Regions from separate parts of the Umezawaea sp. genome, predicted to be linked through region 2. Evidence: riboswitches for the same ligand, from Rfam matches in the RefSeq annotation. Region 2 holds a riboswitch; each other region holds the start of a gene.
The links. Region 2 has a riboswitch for glycine ahead of gcvT (glycine cleavage system aminomethyltransferase GcvT). Riboswitches for the same ligand answer to the same signal wherever they lie in the genome.
Positions count from the first base shown of each region.

Region 1: another riboswitch for glycine. It lies ahead of gcvP (aminomethyl-transferring glycine dehydrogenase); the one in region 2 lies ahead of gcvT (glycine cleavage system aminomethyltransferase GcvT).
Region 3: another riboswitch for glycine. It lies ahead of gcvH (glycine cleavage system protein GcvH); the one in region 2 lies ahead of gcvT (glycine cleavage system aminomethyltransferase GcvT).

Region 1 covers NZ_DBNGPQ010000103.1:92,434-96,421, reverse strand. The annotation lists gene gcvP (aminomethyl-transferring glycine dehydrogenase) at 1-2,252, opposite strand, end outside; glycine riboswitch at 2,415-2,510, opposite strand; gene AC156L_RS24335 (MerR family transcriptional regulator) at 3,112-3,678, opposite strand.
Region 2 covers NZ_DBNGPQ010000092.1:33,990-37,977, reverse strand. The annotation lists gene glyA (serine hydroxymethyltransferase) at 95-1,360, opposite strand; gene gcvT (glycine cleavage system aminomethyltransferase GcvT) at 1,381-2,481, opposite strand; glycine riboswitch at 2,599-2,693, opposite strand; glycine riboswitch at 2,694-2,781, opposite strand; gene AC156L_RS20630 (DUF3817 domain-containing protein) at 2,850-3,152, opposite strand; gene AC156L_RS20625 (hypothetical protein) at 3,179-3,535, opposite strand; gene AC156L_RS20620 (helix-turn-helix transcriptional regulator) at 3,644-3,988, opposite strand, start outside.
Region 3 covers NZ_DBNGPQ010000083.1:39,975-43,962, reverse strand. The annotation lists gene AC156L_RS18870 (L-rhamnose mutarotase) at 1-250, shown strand, start outside; gene AC156L_RS18865 (L-serine ammonia-lyase) at 296-1,666, opposite strand; gene gcvH (glycine cleavage system protein GcvH) at 1,666-2,046, opposite strand; glycine riboswitch at 2,201-2,293, opposite strand; gene ald (alanine dehydrogenase) at 2,525-3,637, shown strand; gene AC156L_RS18850 (TetR/AcrR family transcriptional regulator) at 3,661-3,988, opposite strand, start outside.

The sequences.
Region 1 (3,988 bases), on a different contig from region 2:
CCGGTCGCGGGACCGGCCAACGGCTGGAGGGGGTGGTTGGGCAGGTACGGGGCGAGGTGCGAGCGGACGCCGATGGGGCCGACGCCGGGGCCACCGCCGCCGTGCGGGATGCAGAACGTCTTGTGCAGGTTGAGGTGCGAGACGTCCGAGCCGAACTTGCCGTACTGGGCGAGGCCGATGAGGGCGTTGAGGTTCGCGCCGTCGACGTACACCTGGCCGCCCGCGTCGTGCACGAGGGCGCAGACCTCGCGGACGGTGTCCTCGTAGACGCCGTGCGTGGACGGGTAGGTGATCATGATCGCGGCGAGGTCGTCGCGGTGCTCGTCGACGGTCTGGCGCAGGTGGCCGAGGTCGATGTTGCCCTTGTCGTCGCACTTCACCACGACCACGCGCATCCCGGCCATGACGGCGCTGGCGGCGTTGGTGCCGTGGGCGCTGGACGGGATGAGGCAGACGTCGCGGGCCGCTTCGCCGCGCCCGCGGTGGTAGGCGCGGATCGCGAGGAGTCCGGCGAACTCGCCCTGGCTGCCCGCGTTCGGCTGGATGCTGACCGCGTCGTAGCCGGTGACCTCCGCGAGCCAGTCCTCCAGGTCCTTGACCAGTGCCAGCAGGCCTTCGGCGTCCTCGGCCGGGGCGAACGGGTGCAGGTCGGCGAACTCGGGCCAGGTGATGGGCTCCATCTCGGCCGTGGCGTTCAGCTTCATCGTGCAGGAGCCGAGCGGGATCATGCTGCGGTCGAGCGCGACGTCCTTGTCGGACAGCGCGCGCAGGTAGCGCAGCAGCGCCGTCTCCGAGCGGTGCAGGTGGAACACCGGGTGCGTCATGAACTCCGAGGTGCGGCGCAGCTCGGCGGGGATGCCGTCGGCGGTGTCGGCGTCGAGCGCGTCCACGTCCGGCACCTGCACGCCGAAGGCCTGCCACACGTCGACCAGGTTCGCGCGGGTGGTGGTCTCGTCGCACGCGATGGCGACGGTCGAGTCGTCGACCAGTCGGAGGTTGATGCCGAGCGCTCGCGCGGCGTCGACGACCGCTGCCGCGCGCTCGGGCACGTGCGCCTGCACCGTGTCGAAGAACTCGCCGTGCAGGACGTCCACGCCGCCCTCGACCAGGCCGGCGGCCAGCACCGTGGCCATCCGGTGGGCGCGCGTGCCGATGGCCCGCAGGCCGTCGGGGCCGTGGTAGACGCCGTACATCGAGGCGATGACGGCGAGGAGCACCTGCGCGGTGCAGATGTTGGAGGTCGCCTTCTCGCGGCGGATGTGCTGCTCGCGCGTCTGGAGGGCCAGCCGGTAGGCGCGGTTGCCGTCGGCGTCCTCGGACACCCCGACGAGCCTGCCGGGGAGCTGCCGCTCCAGGCCGGTGCGCACGGCCATGTAGCCGGCGTGCGGTCCGCCGAACCCGATCGGCACGCCGAAGCGCTGGGTCGTGCCGACGACGACGTCCGCGCCGATCTCGCCGGGCGGGCGCAGCAGCGTCAGCGCGAGCAGGTCGGCGACGACGACCGCGTTCGCGCCCGCCTTGTGCACCTCGGCGATCACCGACTCGTGGTCGCGGACCACGCCGGACGCACCGGGGTAGGACAGCAGCACGCCGAAGAAGTCTCCGCCCAGGCCGAGTCCTTCGATGCCCTGCGACAGGTCCGCGACGACGATCTCGATGCCCAGCGGCTCGGCCCTGGTCTCGATCACGGCCAGCGTCTGCGGCAGCGTGTCGGCGTCGACCACGAACTTCGTCGACTTCGACTTGCCTGCGCGGCGCACGAGCGTCATCGCCTCGGCGGCGGCGGTGGCCTCGTCCAGCATCGACGCGTTCGACAGCGGCAGCGCCGTCAGGTCGCCCACCATCGTCTGGAAGTTCAGCAGCGCTTCGAGCCGCCCCTGCGAGATCTCCGGCTGGTACGGCGTGTAGGCCGTGTACCAGGCCGGGCTCTCCAGCACGTTGCGGCGGATGACCGGCGGCGTGATCGTCCCGTAGTAGCCGAGGCCGATCATCTGCGTCATCGGCCGGTTGCGCCCGGCCAGCTCGCGCAGCTCGGCCAGCGCCTCGGTCTCGGTGGCGGGCGCGGGCAGGTCGAGCACCAGGTCGCCCTCGCGGATCGACGGCGGGATCGCCCGCTGCGCCAACTCCTCCAGCGAGCCGACACCGATGACATCGAGGATCCGGGCCAGCTCGGCGGGCCGGGGGCCCACGTGGCGGTCGGCGAACGGGGTGCCGTGCTCGAGAGCGGCGAGAGGAATGCGGTCCTGCGTCATGGAAGGCGCCTCCGGCGAGGGTTGGGCTACGGACACACTTCTGCCGTCTGCCCTCCCCCTCTGTCTCCAACCCGCTCGGCGGGCGCCTGAGAGCTTCACCCGGCCGAAACCGGGCTTTCACCGTCGGCGGGACCGAAAAACCGGCCCACTTTCCAGAGGCGTCTATCCCGTGCGGTCCTTGCGCCTGAGAGGTTCCGGGGAGGATTTGCTCCTTCGGCGCCGAACCTCGCCGGGTCCGGACTCTCCCGCACGGGGTCATGCGACTACCGGCCGATCGTACCGCCTGGCACCGCACGGGTAGCGCGGGCGCGACGCGGATCACCGCACGTCACACCCGGACGCGGCGGGACGAGGGGGTGGGCGGGGCGTTGGACGGGGCTCGGCGGCGGCCACCGCGGACGGGCTCACCGGCCGAGGGGCCACCGCGCCCCGGCCTCACCGGCGAGTGCGATGGTCCCCGTGAGCGGGTCCACCGGGCGAGGAGCCGTCGACTCAACCCGACCACGCGGGGCCACAAGAAGCCGTCGGGCTCGACCGCGCGGGGCGACAAGAAGCCCCCGGACTCGACCGGCCCGTACTGGGCCACAAGAAGGCGTCGGGCTCGACCGCGCGAGGTGACGAGGAGCGGCGACGACACTGCTTCCACGAAGCGGAAGGACTCCGGTGCGTCAGCGGACGCGCGACACCGGAGTGGTCGTTCGATTCGTGACGAAACCATCCGCGGTCGACCCGGTCCGGATCGACCGTTCCCCCTGGGACGAGCGGGCCGCGGCGGTGTGGGGAGCCACGGCCGCGGTCGTGAAGACCAGCGGCGTTCGGGCGCTTCCGACACCACCGCGGTCCGACGGGTTCCGGACAGCTAGCCGATGGCCCGGTTGCGCCTGCGCTGGGACAGTTCGTCGTTGCCGACGGCGTCGACCTCCACGCCGTCCGCGCGTTCCGCGGGGAACTCGTGGATGGTGCCGCTGATCTCCCGCATGGCGCCGCTCACCGCGATGCCGAACACGCCCTGACCGCCCTGGAGGAGGTCGACGACCTCCTCGGGGGACGTGCACTCGTAGACCGTCGTGCCGTCGCTGAACAACGTGATCCTGGCCAGGTCCTGCACGCCGCGCTTGCGGAGGTGGTCTACCGCGACCCTGATGTTCTGCAACGAGACACCGGTGTCCAGCAGCCGCTTCACCACCTTGAGGACGAGGATGTCCTTGAACGAGTACAGCCGCTGGCTGCCCGACCCCTGCGCACTCCTTATCGTCGGGTTGACCAGTCCGGTGCGCGCCCAGTAGTCGAGCTGGCGGTAGGTGATGCCCGAGATCTGGCACGCGGCGGGCCCGCGGTAGCCGACGTACTCGTCTGGCAGCGAGGAGTCCGGGAACAGCTCACCTTGTTCCCCGGATCCGGCCCGGATGGGCGCTTCCTCTGCCACGCCTGCCTCCCCTCGGCCGGCCTGACGACCGGCGACCGTCACCGGCGGTCCCGTGGTCGGGGAACACCGGCCGTGAAGGGCCACGCTGTGGAATCACACCGTCGCAATTCACTCGAGTTCGACGGTAGGACCGGGTTGAGGGCAGGTCAACGCGACGCGCGGTACACGAATTTCCTCACCCTCAACCAGAGGGTGAGAGAAAGCGCTCGCATGACCCGTTCGAGTGACGTTTAGTGATCGTTTAGCCCAACGCCCATGACCTTGGGTAGCACGGCCGTGGGACACCTCAAAGTGCGGTCTCCCCCACGGT
Region 2 (3,988 bases):
CCCCCCGCGTCCGCGGGGGGCCGTTCTCGTCGCGGTGGTGGGAGATCGAGGTCTCCCGGTGGTGGAGACCGGTCGGCCTCCACCACCGCTGCCGTCAGAGGCTCGGGTAGAGCGGGTGCTTCGCGGCCAGCACCTCGACGCGCGAGCGCAGTTCGGCGAGGTCCGGGTCGGGCAGGAGGGCCGCGACGATGATGTCCGCCACCTCGGCGAAGTCGGCCTCGCCGAAGCCGCGGGTCGCCAGGGCGGGGGTGCCGACGCGCAGGCCCGAGGTGACCATCGGCGGGCGGGGGTCGTTCGGGACGGCGTTGCGGTTGACGGTGATGCCCACCTGGTGCAGGCGGTCCTCGGCCTGCTTGCCGTCCAGCTCGGACGCGACGAGGTCGACGAGCACCAGGTGCACGTCGGTGCCGCCGGTGAGCACCTTGATGCCCGCGGCGGCGGCGTCGGACTGGACCAGGCGGTTCGCGAGGATCTTCGCGCCCTCGACCGTGCGGCGCTGGCGGTCGGCGAACTCGGGGCTGGCGGCGTGCTTGAACGCGACGGCCTTGCCCGCGATCACGTGCTCCAGCGGGCCGCCCTGCTGGCCGGGGAAGACAGCGGAGTTGATCTTCTTCGCGATGTCCGCGTCGTTGGACAGGATCACGCCGCCGCGCGGACCGCCGAGGGTCTTGTGCGTGGTGGTCGTGGTCACGTGCGCGTGCGGCACGGGGCTCGGGTGCAGACCCGCGGCGACGAGACCGGCGAAGTGGGCCATGTCCACCATCAGGAACGCGCCCACGGAGTCCGCGATCCGGCGGAACTCCGCGAAGTCCAGCTGGCGGGGGTAGGCCGACCAGCCCGCGACGATCAGCTTCGGCTGGTGCTCCTGGGCGAGGCGCTCGACCTCGGCCATGTCGACCAGACCGTCCGAATCGGACACGTGGTAGGGCACCACGTTGTACAGCTTGCCGGAGAAGTTGATCCGCATGCCGTGCGTCAGGTGACCGCCGTGGGCCAGGTCGAGGCCGAGGATCGTGTCGCCGGTGTTCAGCAGCGCGAACATCGCGGCGGCGTTCGCCTGCGCGCCGGAGTGCGGCTGCACGTTGGCGAAGCCCGCGCCGAACAGCTCCTTGATCCGCGCGATGGCGAGCCGCTCGACGACGTCGACGTTCTCGCAGCCGCCGTAGTAGCGGCGGCCGGGGTAGCCCTCGGCGTACTTGTTGGTGAGCACCGATCCCTGCGCTTCGAGGACCGACACCGGGGTGAAGTTCTCCGACGCGATCATCTCCAGCGTGTTCTGCTGGCGGGCGAGCTCGGCGGCGACGGCTTCCGCCACCTCCGGGTCGAACTCCGCGAGGGAGGTGTTGAAGTGGTCCGACATGTGGTCTCCCTTGGGACGGATCAGTTGGCGCGCTTGTAGAACGGCAGTGCGACGACCTCGACGGGCTCCTGCCTGCCCCGGACGTCCACCGCCAGCTTGGTGCCGGGCTCGGCGCTGCCCTTGGCCACGTAGGCCATCGCCACCGAGTACCCGAGCGTCGGGGAGAGGGCCCCGCTGGTGATCTCGCCGACCGCGGCGCCGTCGGCGTCCAGCACGGTGTACCCGTGCCTCGGCGCCCGGCGTCCCTCGGTCTTGAGACCGACGAGCGTGGTGTCCACACCGGACTCCGCGACCTTCGCCAGCGCGTCGCGCCCGACGAAGTCGCCGGGCTTGTCGAGCTTCACGACCCGGCCGAGGTTCGCGTGGTACGGGGTGCGGGAGGTGCTCAGTTCGTTGCCGTACAAGGGCATCCCGGCCTCCAGGCGCAGCGTGTCGCGGCAGCCGAGGCCCGCGGGCTTCAGGCCGTGCTCCTCGCCCGCCTCCAGGAGCGCCGCCCACACGGCGGGCGCGTCGGCCGGTGCCGTGAACAGCTCGAAGCCGTCCTCGCCCGTGTAGCCCGTCCTGGCCAGCAGCACCGGGGTGCCCGCGACCTCGGTCGGGTAGGAGGCGTAGTACTTCACCGTCGCCAGGTCGGTCGGCGTGAGGCCCGCCAGGATCGCGGTGGAGTTCGGCCCCTGCACGGCGAGCAGCGCGTAGTCCGTCGACCGGTCGACCACGGCGGTGTCGAAGCCCTTCGCGCGCTCGACCAGTTCGCCGAACACCAGCGCGGCGTTGGAGGCGTTCGCGACGACGAGGTACTCGGTGTCGCCCAGCCGGTACACGATCAGGTCGTCCAGCACACCGCCGTCGGCCTGGGTGATCATGGTGTAGCGGGCGCGGCCGACGCCGATCGCGGAGCAGTGGCCGACCAGCGCGTGGTCGAGCGCGGCGCCCGCCTCCGGGCCCTCCAGCACGATCTCGCCCATGTGCGTGAGGTCGAACAGCCCCGCCGTCCGGCGGACCGCGTGGTGCTCGGCCAGCTCGCTGTCGTAGCGCAGGGGCATCCGCCAGCCCGCGAAGTCGGTGAACATGGCGCCCAGCGCCTCGTGCTCGGCGTGCAGCGGCGTCCGACGGCTTTCCATCTGGGTGGATCCTCCCTGGTGGGCATGCTCAACGGCCGACCGCGCCGCGGGGGCGACCGGTCGACCGGCGGCGGGCAGTGGGGACACGGTCATCGGCGAGACTCCTCCTGTGAGCGAGCCTCCCCCTCTGTCATGAGCCTGAGAGCTTCGACGCGCGAGCGCGACTTGCACCGTGGGCGAGGCGCACGGGTGCGCCTGCTTTTCAGAGTTGCCTGCGTCGCGCGGTACCGGTGCCTGAGAGATTCCGGGGAGGAGTTGCTCCTTCGGCGCCCCTCGCGGGGACTCTTCCGCGCGCCATCGACGGCCGTGTTCAGTTGATACCGCCAGACGCTATTCGCAGGCCGTGCCGCAGGTCAACAGGGGTCGCCTCACAGGGGGACGCCCTCCCGGACGCGCTCGACCACCTTGCGCTCCGCGTAGAACGACAGGAACGGGATCGTGCCCGCGAGCAGGACCAGGATCGTGCCCTTGATGGACCAGCGGGCCTTGAGCCCGAGGTCGACGGCGATCACCAGGTAGATGGCGTAGAGGAAGCCGTGGACCGGACCGACGAGCTTGATCATGCCGGTCGAGTCGCCCACGTACTTGAAGAGCATGGCCACGACCAGCAGCAACAGGCCCACACCGACCACGTAGGCCATGAACCTGAACCGGTTCAACGCACCGCTCATCGCCCGTCCGACCGCCTTCGTTCCGCTTACCGCTGGTCCCGCGCGTTCAGCTCGGCGAGGTAGCGGTTGTAGACCGCCAGCTCGTCGTCGGTGTCCACGACGGGAGCCCTGACGGCGTCAACGGTAACGACAGGCGCGGGTGCGACCACGGGCGGCTCGGCTTTGCGCTGCGCGTCGAGCTTGCGGATGCGCCAGACCATGAAGGCCGGGAAGAGTCCGAACAGCGGCCACTGCAACACGTAGCCGAGGTTCTGGAAGGTCCCGCTGGCGGATTCGAACCTCGTCCACTGCCACCACGCGAGACCGCAACAGCCCACCAGCGCGACCGCGCACACCAGAGCGATGCCCAGGCGCTGGGGGGTGATGAGAGGACCGCCGGTCACCTCTCCAAACTAGCACCGGCGGTACTGCGGCTGGAGGTCCAGGGCCGGGTGACCCAAGGGTTGGGGCTCCGCTCGGAGCCCACTCCCGTATCCGGACCGCCGACCGTCCTAGGCCACGCCGTCCCGGCGTTGCCGCTGCAACCTGGCGACGCACCACGCTGCCGCACTACCCCGACGCAGGTGCTGGAGCACCGTCATCGGGCCGAGTCGACGACCCAGGTCCGCGGGCAGGAGCCCGGCCACCCGGTAGTCCAGAGCGCGCTGGTCCAACGGGCTGATGCCCGCGTCCCACCACTGCTCCGCCTCGGCGAGGTCGCCCACGAGCTGCCAGTAGCTCGCCGCCGCCTCCAGGAGGACCTCGGGCACCTCGGGTGCCCTCCTCCGCATCGCCGCCACGTACGCGGGGCTGGCCGACTCGACCCGCACCACTCCACGTGGACCACCGTTCGCCCG
Region 3 (3,988 bases), on a different contig from region 2:
GTGGCCCGACGTGGAGGCCAGGCTGACCGCCAGCGGCATCACCAACTACTCGATCTTCCTGCTCGGCGACCGGCTGATCTCCTACTACGAGTACGTCGGCGACGACTACGAGGCGGACATGGCGCTCATCGCCGCCGACCCGACCACCCAGGAGTGGTGGACCCTCACCGACCCGTGCCAGGTGCCGGTGCCGGAGGCCGAGGAGGGGCGGCTGTGGGCGGACGCCACCGAGGTGTGGCACATGAGCTGACCCGGTCCGCGCGTGGAGCCGACGCCCGGCTCCACGCGCGCCCGGTCAGCACTCGATGACGTTGACGGCGAGCCCGCCGCGAGCCGTTTCCTTGTACTTCACCGACATGTCCTTGCCGGTGTCGCGCATGGTCTTGATGACCTTGTCCAGCGACACGAAGTGCGAGCCGTCGCCGCGCAGCGCCATGCGGGCCGCGGTGATCGCCTTGATGGCGGCCAGAGCGTTGCGCTCGATGCACGGGATCTGCACGAGCCCGCCGATCGGGTCGCAGGTGAGGCCCAGGTTGTGCTCCATGGCGATCTCGGCGGCGTTCTCCACCTGCTCGGGCGTGCCGCCGAGGACCTCGGCGAGCCCGGCCGCGGCCATCGAGCAGGCCGAGCCGACCTCGCCCTGGCAGCCGACCTCGGCCCCGGAGATGGACGCGTTCTCCTTGAACAGCACGCCGACCGCGCCCGCGGTGAGCAGGAAGCGGACCACGCCGTCATCGGAAGCGCCCGGCACGAAACGGGTGTAGTAGTGCAGGACGGCGGGAACGATGCCCGCCGCGCCGTTGGTGGGCGCGGTGACCACGCGCCCGCCCGCGGCGTTCTCCTCGTTGACGGCCAGCGCGAACAGCGTCACCCAGTCCATGACGCGCAGCGGGTCGGTGGCGAAGTGCTCGCCCGCCAACGCCTTGCGCATCTCGGCGGCGCGGCGGCGCACCTTCAGGCCGCCGGGCAGGATGCCGTGCTCGGTGCAGCCGCGTTCGACGCACTCCTGCATGACGTGCCAGATCCGCAGGAGCCCGGAGCGGATCTCGCCCTCGCCGCGCCACGACTGCTCGTTCTCCAGCATCACCGAGCTGATGGACAGCCCGGTTTCCCTGGTGCGGGCCAACAACTGGTCGCCGGTGAGGAACGGGTGGGCCAACGGGGTGTCGTCGGCCTTGATCTTGTCCGCGCCGCTGGCGTGCTCGTCCACGACGAACCCGCCGCCGACCGAGTAGTACACGGCGTGGTCGAGGGACCCGTCGTCCGAGAACGCCTCGAAGCGCATCCCGTTGGGGTGCACGGGAAGCGACTTGCGGCGGTGCATGACGAGGTGCTTGTCGTGGACGAAGGCGATCTCGTGCGCGCCGCCCAGCCTCAGCCGCCCGGTCCGCTTGATCTCCTCGAACCGCTCGTCGGCCGCCGCCGGGTCGACCTCCTCGGGCCTGCACCCCTCCAGGCCCAGCAGCACCGCCTTGGGGCTGCCGTGACCGTGGCCGGTCGCGCCGAGCGAGCCGAACAGCTCCGCGTGCACGCGCGTCGCGCCGTCCAGCAGGCCGCGCGAGCGCAGCCGGTCGACGAACATCGACGCGGCGCGCATCGGGCCGACGGTGTGCGAGCTGGAGGGTCCGATGCCGACGGAGAACAGGTCGAAGACGCTGATCGCCATCAGCTGCCCGTCAGTTCCACGTACTTCGCGGCGGTGAGGAGACCCTCGGCGTTCTCGACCCGGACCTTGAACAGCCACCCGGCCGCGTACGGGTCGGAGTTGATCAGCGCCGGGTCGTCGACGACGCCCCCGTTGACCTCCACGACCTCACCGCTGACCGGCGCGTACAGGTCGCTGACCGACTTTGTCGACTCCAGCTCGCCGCACACGTCGCCGGACGTGACGCGCTCGCCGACCTCGGGCAGCTGCACGAAGACCAGGTCGCCCAGCGACTCGGCGGCGTAGGACGTGATGCCGACCGTGACCGGCTCCTGCGTGCCGGGCGTCCAGTCGACCCATTCGTGTTCGGGGGTGTAGAGCAGGTGTTCGGGGTGGTCCACAGCGGCACTCCACGGGGCTCGGGGCAGGCGCGCGACAACCGCGCCGACCTTGGGGTCGGTCCGACTCCCCCTCTGTCATGGGACCTGAGAGCTTCACCGCGCGAACGCGGCTTGCACCGTGGGTGCGCGCCCGGAGCGCGCTTTCCAGAGTCGCCTCGCCCGAGCGGTTCTCGTTGCCTGAGAGTGTGCGGGGTACTTGCTCCTTCGGCGCCCCGGCGACTGCCGGGGACTCTCCCGCTCGGGTTGCGGCGCCGCGAGGGCGCCCCGGCCGTTCTTCAGTTGGCGAACGTGCTGAAAGCTATGTGGCCGCAGATCGGGTGTCAACGCGCGCACGGACGGCGAAACCCGATCTCGTTGTGCCACGCGCACAAACCGACCCCTACGCGGTAGTGCCGCGAACACGATGACAGCGTGCTGGGCATGCCGGACCTTTGAACCAGCAGCCCAGCTCCCGCTCTCCGAGGTCGAAGGAGTCACCGTGCGGATCGCCGTTCCCCGCGAGGTCAAGAACCACGAGTACCGCGTCGCGCTGACCCCCGCCGGTGCCCACGAGCTGACCAGCCGCGGCCACGACGTGTTCGTCGAGGCGGGCGCGGGTCTGGGTTCCGCCATCACCGACGCCGAGTACGAGGCGGCGGGCGCGAAGGTGCTGGCCTCGGCGGACGAGGTGTGGGCCGAGGGTGAGCTGGTGCTCAAGGTCAAGGAGCCCGTCGCGGCGGAGTACCACCGGCTGCGCGCCGGGCAGGTGCTGTTCACCTACCTGCACCTGGCCGCCGACCTGCCGCTGACCGAGGCGCTGATCGCGTCCGGCACGACGGCCATCGCGTACGAGACGGTGCAGACCGCGAACGGCGCCCTGCCGCTGCTGGCCCCGATGTCCGAGGTCGCGGGCCGCCTCGCCCCGCAGGTCGGCGCGTTCGCGCTGATGAAGCCCTCCGGCGGCCGGGGCGTGCTGCCCGGCGGCGTGCCCGGTGTGGCCCCCGCGCGGGTCGTCGTCATCGGCGGCGGCGTGGCGGGGGTGAACGCCGCGACGATCGCCGTCGGCATGGGCGCCGACGTGCAGATCCTCGACACGAACGTGGACCGCCTGCGGCAGGTCGACGCCCAGTTCGGCGGCAAGCTCCGCACGATCGCCTCCAACGCCTACGCGGTCGAGCAGGCCGTGCGCGAGGCCGACATGGTCATCGGCGCGGTGCTCGTGCCCGGCGCCAAGGCACCGAAGCTGGTCAGCAACGACCTGGTCGCGCGGATGAAGCCCGGTTCGGTGCTCGTCGACATCGCGATCGACCAGGGCGGCTGCTTCGCCGACTCGCGCCCCACGACCCACGCGGACCCGACCTTCCAGGTCCACGAGTCCGTCTTCTACTGCGTCGCGAACATGCCCGGCGCCGTGCCGCGCACCTCGACCTACGCGCTCACGAACGTGACGCTGCCGTACGCGGTCGCGCTGGCCGACAAGGGCTGGCAGCCCGCGCTGCGCGCCGACGCCTCCCTCGCGCCGGGCCTGAACGTGCACGCCGGCCAGCTCGTCAACCTCCCGGTGGCGGAGGCGCTCGCGCTCCCGCACACCCCCCTCGACCAGGTCGTCTGACCACTGCGGGACGGGCCGGGCAGCTACCTGTGCGGCTGCCCGGTTCGCGTTTCCAGACCCGCGAGCACGCAGTCGAGGCCGTGGTCGAACTGCGCGTCGGCCTCCCACAGCTCCGTCAGGACGAACTGGCTCGTGAACAGCGGGAAGCGCTCGCGGTACCGCTCGACCAGCACCGCGATCCACGCCGGGTCGGGCTGCCCGGCGGGGGACGACTGCTCGGCCCACCGCACCTCGGAGGACGCGAAGCCGGTCACGAAGCTCATCAGGGTGCTGGCCGCGCGGCTCGACTCGACCTGCGAGAGCCCGGTGCCCACCAGCACCGCCAGCACCGACTCCGCCAGCCCTACCGCG